Regions from separate parts of the Rhizobacter sp. P2_G4 genome, predicted to be linked through region 2. Evidence: riboswitches for the same ligand, from Rfam matches in the RefSeq annotation. Region 2 holds a riboswitch; the other holds the start of a gene.
The links. Region 2 has a riboswitch for glycine ahead of gcvT (glycine cleavage system aminomethyltransferase GcvT). Riboswitches for the same ligand answer to the same signal wherever they lie in the genome.
Positions count from the first base shown of each region.

Region 1: it holds a riboswitch for glycine, as region 2 does, so the genes downstream of both, AC1DYS_RS20090 (D-amino acid dehydrogenase) here and gcvT (glycine cleavage system aminomethyltransferase GcvT) in region 2, are expected to answer to the same signal.

Region 1 is NZ_JBFUFG010000005.1:256,096-262,232, reverse strand. Features, by position in the region: gene AC1DYS_RS20110 (ABC transporter ATP-binding protein) at 1-297, shown strand, start outside; gene AC1DYS_RS20105 (LacI family DNA-binding transcriptional regulator) at 302-1,348, shown strand; gene AC1DYS_RS20100 (oxidoreductase) at 1,353-2,189, opposite strand; gene AC1DYS_RS20095 (AraC family transcriptional regulator) at 2,296-3,246, shown strand; gene AC1DYS_RS20090 (D-amino acid dehydrogenase) at 3,298-4,560, opposite strand; glycine riboswitch at 4,734-4,839, opposite strand; gene AC1DYS_RS20085 (AraC family ligand binding domain-containing protein) at 5,024-5,875, shown strand; gene AC1DYS_RS20080 (DMT family transporter) at 5,889-6,137, shown strand, end outside.
Region 2 is NZ_JBFUFG010000007.1:207,628-213,764, forward strand. Features, by position in the region: gene AC1DYS_RS23500 (immunoglobulin domain-containing protein) at 1-2,107, shown strand, start outside; gene AC1DYS_RS23505 (NmrA/HSCARG family protein) at 2,148-3,065, shown strand; glycine riboswitch at 3,169-3,271, shown strand; glycine riboswitch at 3,282-3,391, shown strand; gene gcvT (glycine cleavage system aminomethyltransferase GcvT) at 3,452-4,573, shown strand; gene gcvH (glycine cleavage system protein GcvH) at 4,610-4,984, shown strand; gene gcvP (aminomethyl-transferring glycine dehydrogenase) at 5,010-6,137, shown strand, end outside.

The DNA of each region.
Region 1 (6,137 bases), on a different contig from region 2:
GACGTATCGACCTACCCCTTCGTCACGCCGCCGCAGCCCGATCAGCCGGCCGTGCTGGGCGTGCGGCCGGAGCACATCATGCTCTCGCCCCACGGCACCGAGCTGGCTGGCAGCGCCATCGTGTCGCTGGTCGAGCCGATGGGCTCCAACCAGGTGGTGTGGCTGGACGCGCAAGGCGTGTCGCTCGCGGTGGATGCCGACGCGCAGTTCACCCCGGCACTCGACAACCGCATTGGCTTCACCATCGCGCCGGCACACGTGTCGCTCTTCGATCGGCAAACACAGGCGCGGCTCTGACACTGTGGCCACCATCAAGGACGTAGCCCGTCTGGCCGGGGTCGGTCTCGGCACCGCTTCACGCGCGATTTCCGGGCGCGGCCCGGTCTCGGAGAAAGCGCTCGCGAAGGTGAACGATGCGGTCGCCACGCTGCAGTTCCGCCCGTCGAACGTGGCGCGTGCGCTGGCCTCGAAGACGCTCGGCATGGTGGGCATATACGTTCCCGACTTCTCAGGCAGCTTCTACGGCCCCATCCTGCAGACGGTGGACGGCGAGCTGCGCGCGGTCGACCGCCACATGGTCGCGGCCAACGGCTGCGGCCATGGCGACGCGCGGCAACAAGCGCTCGACGGCATTCGCTTCCTCTACGAGCGCGAGTGCGACGGCGTGCTGGTGATGACCAACGACCTCACCGATGGTGACTTCGCCGAACTCTTCGTGCGCCACCCCAAGCTTGTGCTGCTCAACCGCCACACGCCGGCCCAGCCTGGCCGCTGCTTCAGCACCGACCACGTGCTGGGCGGGCGGCTCGCCGCGCGCGCGCTGCTGAGCCAGGGTCACCGCGAGATCGCACTCATCAGCGGCCCGCACAGCGCCCCCGACAACGAGCTGCGCATTGCCGGCTTCCTCGACGAACTGGCGCAGCACAAGGTGCGCATCCCCAAGCGCCGCCGCGTCGATGCCGACTTCAGCTTCAACGGCGGCTACGAAGCGGCCGAGGAGCTGTTCGCCCGTTCACCGCGCGACTACAGCGCCCTTTTCTGCGCCAACGACGTGATGGCCATGGCCGCCATCTCGCACCTCGACAAGCTCGGCATCGACGTGCCTGGTGATCTCTCGGTGCTCGGCTTCGACAACAGCGATTTCTCGCAGTACACCGCGCCGAAGCTGACGACCATCCACGTGCCGATCGTTGAAGCGGCCGCCGCGGCCTGCCGCGCGCTGCTGAACCAGTGCTATGGGCTGGCGTTGCCGGTGACGCACGACTTCACGCCCGAAGTGGTCTGGCGCAAGTCGGTGGCGGTGGGGCCGTATGGCGCCACCTCGCCGCAGGTGGCGGGCACGCGGTAAGTCATCAAGCAGCGTAATCGGTGTTGAGCGAGAGCTCGCGCCAGCTCTCGAGTTCAGCCTGCATGCCGGCGAGCTTGCTGCTCACCGACTTGAATGCAATGGCCCCTGCCGTGAAGCGCAAAGGCGGCACGGGTTCGTCGGCCAGCCACAGCATCGCCTTGGCCAGCTTCGCCGGGTCCCCCGGTTGCCGCCCGTTGCGCTGCTCGAACGATGCGCGCAACTGCGCTCGCCGTTCGTCGTAGTCGGCCACCTCGCTGCCGCCGAAGCGCAGCGACTCGGCGGTGAGAAAGTCGGTGCGGAAGGGGCCGGGCTCGACGATCGTGACGCGCACGCCGAACGGGGCAAGCTCCAGCGCCAGCGACTCCGAGAAGCCTTCGAGCGCGAACTTGCTGGCGCAGTACAGCGAGCCGAACTCCACGCCGCGAATGCCGGCCAGCGACGAGATGTTGAAGATATGCCCTCTGCGCGCGGCACGCATCGCCGGCAGCACCACACGGGTCACGTTGAAGACGCCGAAGAGATTGGTGGCGAACTGGGCACGCGCGTCATCGTCGCTCGTCTCTTCGAACAAGCCGAGGTGGCCGTAGCCGGCGTTGTTGACCAATACGTCGATGCTGCCGAACCGCGACAAGGCCGCATCGGCCGCGGCTTGCGCCTGGCGCTCGTTGTTGACGTTCAGCTCGACGGCGAGAAGCTGGTCGCTGTCGGGACCGAGGCTGTCGCGCACGCTGGCCCGGTTGCGCCCGGCCGCGACGACCCGATCGCCGGACGCGAGTGCGGCCTGGGCCAGGTGAGCACCCAGCCCGCGGCTGGCACCGGTGATGAACCATGTCTTTTGCATCTTTAGGCTCCTTCGATAAGAGCGTGCATTGAAACGCCGCGGCGAGCTCACGCGATAGCCCGATGCTGCCGGGCTCTTGCACGATCCTGCCAACCCTGATTGATTCGTGCGCACCGCCCTTGCCACGCACGGAGGCGCCGGGTACGGTGACGACATGACGAATGCGCTGCCAGAACTGAGAACGCTGATTGCCCGCCACGCGAGGCCTGACCGGTACACCACCACCGTCGAAGGTGTCCGTGTGATTGCCTCGTCAGTGACCACGCAGTCGATGCACCACGTGACCGAGCCGACGTTGTCGGTCGTGGCCCAGGGCGCCAAGCGCGCGGTCCTCGCAGACAAGGTGTTCGAGTACGCCACCGGCCAGTACCTGGTGGTGTCGGTCGACCTGCCCATCGCCGGCCACATCGCACGAGCCAGCACCGAAGAGCCCTTCCTCGGTTTCGCCATGACCTTGAAGCCGGCCGCCATCGCGACCTTGCTGCTGGAAACCGCCGCAAGCGACCGCACGCTCGTGGAGACTGCTGGCCTGGGCGTGAGCAATGCGCCGACGGACTTGCTGGATGCCGTCGTGCGCATGCTGCGGCTATTGGATCGCCCGAACGACATCGCCGTGCTCAGCCCGATGATCGAGCGCGAGATCCTCTGGCGGCTTCTCGCCGGCGAACAAGGCGCGATGGTGCGGCAGATCGGCCTCGCCGACAGCCGGCTCTCGCAGATCAGCCGGGCTATCCGCTGGATTCGCGTCCACCATGCGACGGCTTTCAAGATCGAAGAGCTGGCCGACCTGGCAGCGATGAGCGCGTCGTCGTTCCACCGGCACTTCCGTGCGGTGACGTCGATGAGCCCGCTGCAGTACCAGAAGCAGATCCGGCTGCAGGAGGCCCGCGCACGCCTGCTGGCGCAGTCGCACGATGTGGCGGCCGTCGGCTACAGCGTGGGCTATGACAGCCCCTCGCAGTTCAGCCGCGAGTACAGCCGCTTGTTCGGTGCGCCGCCTGCACGCGACGTAGCGCGGCTGCGAACCTTCTCGGCAGCGGAACGCAGCGTGGCTTGAGGCGTTCACCAGAACCCGACCGCGCACGAGGCGCGGCCGGTCTGGCCAAGATCAGGCCTGCGCTTCTTGGAGCACGCTCGGCCGCAGGGCGGCGGTACCGAGGCTCTGGTCGATGGTGCCGGCGACCATCTCGGCCGTCACCGCCGACAGCGTCCAGCCCAGATGCCCGTGGCCGGTGTTGTAGAACACCGTGGGCAGTCGGCCCCGGCCGACGCGAGGCAGCATGCTGGGCATCATCGGCCGCAGGCCGGCCCAGGGCACGACGCTCTTCGTGCTGACACCCGGGAAGCACTGCTCTACCCAACGGATCAGCGGGCGGATGCGATCGGCACGGATGTCCATGTCGTGGCCGTTGAACTCCGCCGTTCCAGCCACACGGAAGCGGTTGTCGCCGAGGCGGCTGGTGACGAGCTTGGTTGCGTCATCGAGCAGGCTGACCGTGGGTGCGGCCCGGCGGCTCGCTTCGTCATTCAGGTTGACGGTGATCGAGTAGCCCTTGACGGGGTAGATGTTGACCCGATCACCGAGGCTCGCGGCCAGCGAGCGGCTGACCGTGCCGGCGCAGATCACCACGCTGTCGAAGACCGCGGTGTGCGGGCCATCGGCGCTGCTGACCGTGACCTTGGCCTGACGCGCATCCGCGGTCACCGCGGTCACGTTCTGCTGGTAGAGGCAGGTGACACCCAGGCGCACGATGGCGTCGGCCAGGCCGCTGGTGAACTTGTGGATGTCGCCGGTGGAGTCGCTCTCGGTGAAGTAGCCACCGTAGTAGCTGCCGGCAAGCGTGGGCTCGATGGCGCGCATCTCGTCGGGCGTGACGGCCCGACGCGGCAAGCCGCCTTCGGCCAGCAGCTGGCTGACCCGGCCGGCGTGGTCGAAGCCGGCCTTGTCGCGGTAGATGTGCAGGATGCCGCGGCGCTTGAGGTCGAAGTCGATGCCTTCGGCGTCGGCCCAGTCGAAGAGGTGCTGTCGCGCGGCGATGGCCAGGCGCGTGGTCTCGATGGTGTTGCGCCGATAGTGCGGGATGTTGGCCACGAACTCGGCGAACCACGAGAGCTTGTGCCAGCTGGGCCTGGGGTTGACCAGCAGCGGGGCATCGCTCTTGAGCATCCACTTCAGGCCCTTGAGAAGGGTGCTCCAGTGGGTCCAGACCTCGGCGTTGGAGGCCGAAAGCTGGCCGCCGTTGGCGAACGAGGTTTCCATCGCTGCATAGCGATTCTTCTCGTAGAGGGTGACGGCGTGGCCGCGTTTGGCGAGGGCGTAGGCGGTGGTGACGCCGGTGATGCCGCCGCCGATGATGGCAATGGTTTTCATGGTGCTCGAAGCTCCGACCGTCGAGAGGTTGAGGCCCGCCACGCAGGACGCGTGCCGGACACCCCCTCTGTTCGGAACCTGAGAGATTCACGCAGCGCCGCGGGTGGCGACACTGCGCTTGCTCCTTCGGTGGGCCGGGCGACGATGGGCCTGGCCACTCTTCAGAGTTTCAACGCATGGCACCGGTCCGTGGGGCCTGAGAGTTTCCGGGGTGGTTGCTCCTTCGGCGCCGGGCATGTCACTGGTGTGAACGCGCCCGGACTCTCCCGATGCCAGCTCGGCTGTGAGCCGACCTGTTGTGAACTGCGCGGATACCATACCAGCGACCCGACCGCAGACCCTCCTTTGTAGCACGACGCGCATGTCCCACGGAAGACGCCCCACGCTTCGCGACCTGCTGGCCGAGCCACGGGCAGTGTTGCCGACCGAAGCCGCCCCTGTCGAAAGCAAGTGAGGCATTGCCATGGAAGCCGTGCCTGAACACTTCGAGCACCCGCACGACGCAGCGGAGTTCAAGCGCCCTGCCCGCGCCGGCGTGGAGCTGTACCGTGCGCACATCGTGCGGTATGCCTTCGACCCGCACACGCACGAAGCCTTCGGCCTGGGCGCGATCGAGTCGGGCGTTGAGCGCTTCCGCTACCGCGGTGGTGACCACCTGGCACCGGCCGACACGCTGGTGCTGATGAATCCCGACGAGCTGCACACCGGTCGCGCCGAGACCGAGCAGGGCTGGTCCTACCGCATGGTCTACCTCGATGCGGCAGTGCTGGAAGAGGTGACCGGCGAACGCGGCTGGTGGTTCGCGCAACCGACCGTGCACGACCCGCTGCGCGCGCAGCAGGTGAGCCGCGGTCTGGCTGCGATGTGGGACGCGCCCGACGCGCTGGGGGGCGACAGCGCGCTGTTCGAGCTGCTGCAGCTGCTGAGGCCCCATGCGCGCGTCGGCGTGCCGGGCGTAGCGTCTAGCGGCATGGCTGCCGATACCTCGTTGGCACGTGCTCTCGCCTTGATGCAGGACGAGTATGCGAGCGAAATGACGCTGGAGCGCTTGGCCCGCGAGGCGGGCTTGAGCCCGTTTCACTTCTTGCGCCGTTTCAAGCAGCGCTACCACGCCACGCCGCATCAGATGTTGATGGCGCTGCGGCTGTTTCGCGCCAAGCAACAGCTCGCGGCAGGTGATCGCCCTGCCGATGTCGCTGCGGCTGTGGGCCTCGTCGACCAAGCCCATCTGACCCGCCGCTTCGCGCGCATGTACGGTGTGACACCGGCGCGCTACCAGGCGCAATTTCGTACAAGACCCGCCTCTCAGGCCTGAGCCACACTCGGCAATGAGCACTGGTTTGTTGTACGCCCTCGCAGCAGGGTTGATGTGGGGCCTCGTCTTCGTCGGCCCCTTGATGCTGCCCGAATACCCCGCCACGCTGCAGTCGTTCGGGCGCTATTTAGCGTTCGGGCTGATCGCGCTGCCGCTCGGCTGGCTGGACCGCAAGCGCCTGGCCGAGCTGACGCGTGCAGATTGGATCGAATCACTCAAGCTCGCGGCGGTGGGCAACGTCATCTACTACTTGTTCCTGGCA
Region 2 (6,137 bases):
GAATCCGCCGGCCTCGGTGCCCCTGTTCCACTTCGACGAAGCCACCGGCCGCTGGACGCAAGAAGGCGAAGCCCTGCTGCGTACCGCCGCCAACGGCGAGCGCTTCTACCAGGGTGACGTGACGCATTACAGCTACTGGAACGCCGACCAGGTGAACGAGACGGTGGAGGTGGAAGGCTGCATCTCCAAGGCCGACGGTTCACCCGCCGCGGGCGTGATCGTGAGCGGCAGCGGTGTCGACTACTCGGGCCGCACCTCGGCCATCACCAACAACGAAGGCCGCTTCGTGATGTCGGTGCGCAAGAACGCGGTCACCAGCATCTGGGCCGCGACCGACACACAGGTCACGCCCGTCACCGAGGTGACCGTCGGCGACACGGGTGGTGGCATTGCCGGCAGCTGCATGAAGCTCGATGCCTCGACCTCGCCAATCCCCGGCAAGCTCTCGCCGCGCATCATGCAGAACCCGCGCAACACCACGGTCGAAGCCGGCCAGCCTGCGCTGCTGCAGACCGTGGCCGAGGGCACGCAACCCATGACCTACAGCTGGAGCCGCAACGGCCAGGTGATCGCCAACAGCAACACCAGCGCGCTGTGGGTGTTCAACACCACGCCCGCCGACGATGGCGCCACCTTCACCGTGACGGCGACCAACGCCGCCGGCAGCGTGACCAGCGCCATCGCGCGGCTGAACGTAACCAGCACGCCGATGGCGCCGACCATCGCCACCCAGCCTATCAGCGTTACCGCAGTAGCTGGCGAGACCGCCACCTTCGCGGTGGCGGCGCAAGGCAGCGGCCCGCTCGCCTACCAGTGGCTGCGCAACGGCACGCCCATCACGGGAGCCACCGAAGCCATCTACCAATTGATCGCGGCCCAGGCCGACAACGCCGCGCTCTACAGCGTGCGTGTGAGCAACGCCGTGGACAGCGTGACGAGCCAGGCCGCCACGCTCACCGTGGTGTCGCCGCAAGCGGCACCGGTGATCACGACCCAACCCAGCAGCGTCGTGGCGAGCGTCGGCAGCAGCGCGAGCTTCGCCGTGGCGGCCACCGGCAGCGGCACCCTCAGCTACCAATGGCAGCGCAACGGCGCCAACATCGCGGGCGCCACCGCAGCCACCCTCATGCTCAACGCCGTGAGCGAAGCCGACAACGGTGCGCAGCTGCGCGTGGTGGTCAGCAACGCCCAGGGCAGCACGACCAGCGACGCCGCCACGCTCATCGTGGCCAGCGGCAACGAAGACCAGCAAGCACAGGCACTCAAGCTCATGCTGCTGTGGAGCGACGGCCTCACCGCCGCCAGCGCGCCGCTGCAATTTGCCGACGACGACCTCCGTGTCAAGCCCGTCAACGAGGTATGCCTCGGTGGCAACGCGACGCTCACGCTGGACGGCGCCGCTGCGCCGGCCGTCGGCCAAAGCCTGCCGCTGGGGCAGCACACGCTGGCAGCGCAGTTCGCGGCCTGCACCGGCGACTACGGCATCGGCTACGACGGCCGCAGCAGCGTGGCCTACAACTTCACCGACCCGTCGAACCTGACAGGCACGGCGCAGTCCACGATCACGAACTTCGTCTACAGCGACGTCGACGATCAGGGCGACCCCGTATCGACCCGCGTGAACGGCAGCGCCAAGGTGGATGCCGAGGGCAGCATCAACGGCAACGCCGAAACCCAGCGCCTGCGCTTCACGCCTGCGGCTGGCTTGTCACTGACCGACGTGGCCAGCAACACCGCGGCCGTGTTCAGCAGCGGCAACGTGCTCGTGCACAGCGTGACCGTCGAGACCGCCGCCGGCCTGCGCCCGCAGCTGTCGCGCCAGGAGTACGCGCAGCTGAGCTTCACGCGCGGCGGCGTGGCGTATATGAGCGACGGTTTCGTGCAGTTCGACTTCGACGACCAGGGCCGACTGAGCAGCGGCAGCGGCACGGTCACGATCAGCGCCAACGGCCAGCCGATGGCACGCATCAGCGCAACCAGCGGCAGCTTCGCGATCGACATCCTCTCGGCACCGCCCGGCTTCACTGCTGCGTCTCCTTCCATCCAGCGCACCCGCGTGGGCGCCGCCAAAGCACCGGCGCAGGGTGCTCGCAACAAGCGCTTCTGAAGCGGAAAGGAAAGTCATGAGCACCCCAAAGATCATCGCCGTGATCGGCGCCACCGGCGCACAAGGCGGCGGCCTCGTCCGCGCGATCCGCAACGACCCGAGCCGCAGCTTCGTCGCACGCGCCCTCACGCGAAACCCGGCCAGTGAAGCCGCGCGTTCGCTGGGCGTCGAAACAGTCGAAGCCAATCTCGACGACCCCGAAAGCCTGCGCCGTGCCTTCGATGGCGCGCATGGCGTGTTCGGCGTCACGGCGTACTGGGAGCATCACTCCCCCGAGCGTGAACTCGCCCAGGCCCACGCGATGGCGGCTGCCGCCGCCGCGGCGGGCATCAAGCACTTCGTCTGGTCGACGTTGGAAGACACGCGGCAGCGGCTGCTCGTGGGCAGCGGTCGCATGCCGGTACTGATGGGCAAGTACAACGTGCCTCATATGGACGCCAAGGGCCGGGCCGACGAGGTGTTCATCGCCTCCGGTGTGCCCACGACGGCGCTGCGCACATCCTTCTTCTGGGAGAACCTCATCCACTTCGGCATGGGACCTCGGCGCGGCGCTGATGGCGGACTGGTGTTCGCGCTACCGATGGGGATGAAGAAGCTGCCCGGCATCGCGGCAGCCGACATCGGGCAGTGCGCGCTCGGCGTGTTCCAGCATGGGGCTGACTACATCGGGAAGACGGTGGGGATTGCTGGTCAGCACCTCACCGGTGTCGAGATGGCAGATGCGTTATCGCGCGCTTTGGGCGAGCCGGTGCGCTATGAGGCGGTGCCGTTCGAGGTGTACCGCGGGTTGGGGTTTCCCGGAGCCGAGGATCTGGGGAACATGTTTCAGTTCAAGCATGACTTCAACGCCGATTTTTGTGAGGCTCGGTCGGTGGCGCATTCGCGCAGGTTGCATGCGGGGCTGCTGACGTTTGAGCAATGGGTGGGGCGGAATCGGGCGGCGTTGCCGATTGGGTGAGTCTGTCGGCGCTCGTTTACTTGTCTCATCCGTTGGACCCAAGTACGTTCACGAACCTCTTCGTTCAGACTAATTTCAGGACAGGTTCCGAAGGCAGCTAAACTCCGGCGGGTCAGGAGAGAGCTTCCACGTGAAGCCGCCGAAGGCGCAGGACCCCACAGAAATGTGAGGCTCGAACGCTCAGGCAAAAGGACTGGCAAGCGTCTCAGAAATGAGGCGTTCCTCGCTGGAGAGAGGCCCACCTTGAGTGGGTCCACCGAAGGGGCAAGCGTGTGTCGTGATCCGGCCCCGCCAATCTCTCAGGTAGAGCGGACAGAGAGGGCATTGCAAGTATTCATCGCCTCGGTGATGAATACTTGCTCCCACAAATGCCCTCGGAGAAATGCATGTCCGCTACCGACCCCCTGCTCAAGACACCGCTGCACGCACTCCACCTCGAACTCGGCGCCAAGATGGTCGCGTTTGCCGGCTATGAGATGCCGGTCAGTTACCCCAGCGGCATCATTGCGGAGCACAAGCACTGCCGCGAGTCGGCGGCGCTCTTCGATGTCTCCCACATGGGCCAGCTGCGCCTGGTCGGCGGCGATGCTGCCAAGGCGCTCGAGTCGCTGGTGCCGGTCGACGTGGCCGACCTCGCCGTCGGCAAGCAGCGCTACGCACTGCTCACCAACACCAGCGGTGGCATCCTCGACGACCTGATGATCACGCGGCGTGAGAACGATCTCTTCGTGATCGTCAACGCCGCCTGCAAGAGCGCCGACATCAAGCACCTCGTCACCCACATCGGGCACCGCTGCGCCGTACAGCCGCTGCCCGATCGCGCACTGCTCGCGCTGCAGGGGCCGAAGGCCGTTCAGGCGCTTCGCGCCTTGAATGCCGACATCGCCAAGCTCACCTTCATGACCGGCATGAGCGCCGCCATCGCCGGTGCCGACTGCTTCATCACCCGCTCGGGCTACACCGGCGAAGATGGCTTCGAGATCTCGGTCCCGGCCGAACAGGCCGAAGCCTTGGCTCGCGCCCTGCTCTCCCAGCCCGAGGTCAAACCTGCCGGCCTGGGCGCCCGCGACACCCTGCGCCTGGAAGCCGGCCTGTGCCTCTACGGCCATGACATCAACGAAGCGACCACACCGGTCGAGGCCGGCCTGACCTGGGCCATTCAGAAGGTGCGGCGCCCGGGCGGCGCGCGTGCCAGCGGTTACCCCGGCGCGAGCACCATCGAGTCGCAACTCGCCCACGGCGCGAGCAACAAGCGCGTGGGCCTGCTCGGGCTCGAGCGGGTGCCGGTGCGTGAAGGCGCGACCATCGTCGATGCCAAGGGCCACAAGCTCGGCCATGTGACGAGCGGCACGCTGTCGCCGACCGTCAACCAGCCCATCGCCATGGCCTACCTGGCCACCAACCATGCGCAGCCGCACCACGAGGTGTATGCCGAAGTACGCGGCAAGCGCCAGCCGATGCGTGTGACCCCGATGCCGTTTGCGCCGCACCGCTACTTCCGCGGCTGACCTTTTTCCGAACCCAAGACAAACCAGGAGCCTTTCATGACGACCATGTACACCCCCGATCACGAGTGGATCAACATCGAAGACCATGAAGCCGCGACCGTGGGCATCACGCTGCATGCGCAAGACGCGCTGGGCGACGTGGTCTTCGTCGACCTGCCCGAGCTGGGCCGCACGTTCAAGAAAGGCGAAGTCGCCGGCGTGGTGGAGTCAGTGAAAGCCGCCGCCGACCTGTACATGCCGGTCAGCGGCGAGATCGTCGAGGTGAACGAAGCCTTGCGCGCCGACCCGTCGCTTGCCAACAGCGATCCGCTCGGCAACGGCTGGTTCTTCAAGGTTCGCGTGGCCGACATGGCCGAGTTCGAACACCTGATGGACGCACCCGCCTACGACCAACTCGTCAAGAACCTCTGAGCCTTTTCTTTCCGCTGGAACCGTCATGTTGATGCACGCCCACAAGTCCCTCGGCGAACTCGAGAACCCGTCTGAATTCGTGGCGCGCCACATCGGCATCGCAGCCAGCGATGAGACGCAGATGCTGTCGGTCATCGGCGCCGCATCGCGACGTGCGCTGATCGAATCCATCGTGCCGCGCACCATCGCGCGGCCGGTGCCGATGGCGCTGCCCGCGCCGCTGACAGAAGCTCAGGCGCTGGCCGAGCTGAAGGCCATCGCCGCCAAGAACAGGGTGCTCAAGAGCTTCATCGGGCAGGGCTACCACGGCACGCACACGCCAGGCGTCATCCTGCGCAACATCCTCGAGAACCCGGCCTGGTACACCGCCTACACGCCTTACCAGGCCGAGATATCTCAGGGCCGCATGGAGGCGCTGATCAACTTCCAGACCATGGTGTGCGACCTCACCGGCCTGGCGATTGCCGGTTCCTCGATGCTCGACGAAGCGACCGCCGCCGCCGAGGCCATGACGCTCGCGATGCGCGTGGGCAGGAGCAAGTCCCCCACCTTCTTCGTCGCCGACGACGTGCTGCCGCAGACGCTTGAGGTGGTGCAGACGCGGGCTCGTCCGCTCGGCATCACCGTCGTCACCGGCCCGGCCGATGCGGCCGCGGAGGCACAGGCCTTCGCGGCGCTGTTCCAGTACCCCGGCGTGAATGGCGTGGTGCGCAACCTCGAGCCCGTCATCGCTGCCGTGCACGCGGCCGGGGGCCTCGCCATCGTGGCCGCCGACCTGCTGGCGCTGACGCTGCTCACCTCCCCCGGCGAGATGGGCGCCGACATCGCCGTCGGCAACACGCAGCGCTTCGGCATGCCGATGGGCAATGGCGGCCCGCACGCGGCCTACATGGCCACGAAAGACGAGTTCAAGCGCTCCATGCCCGGCCGCCTGGTCGGCGTGAGCGTCGACGTGCACGGCAACCCCGCCTACCGCCTCGCGCTGCAGACGCGCGAGCAGCACATCCGCCGCGAGAAAGCCACCTCCAACATCTGCACGGCGCAGGTGCTGCCCGCGGTGATCGCCAGCATGTACGCCGTGTACCACGGCCCCCAGGGGCTCAAGCGCATTGCGCAGCGCGTGGCGAGCTACACCGCGGTGCTGGCTGCAGGG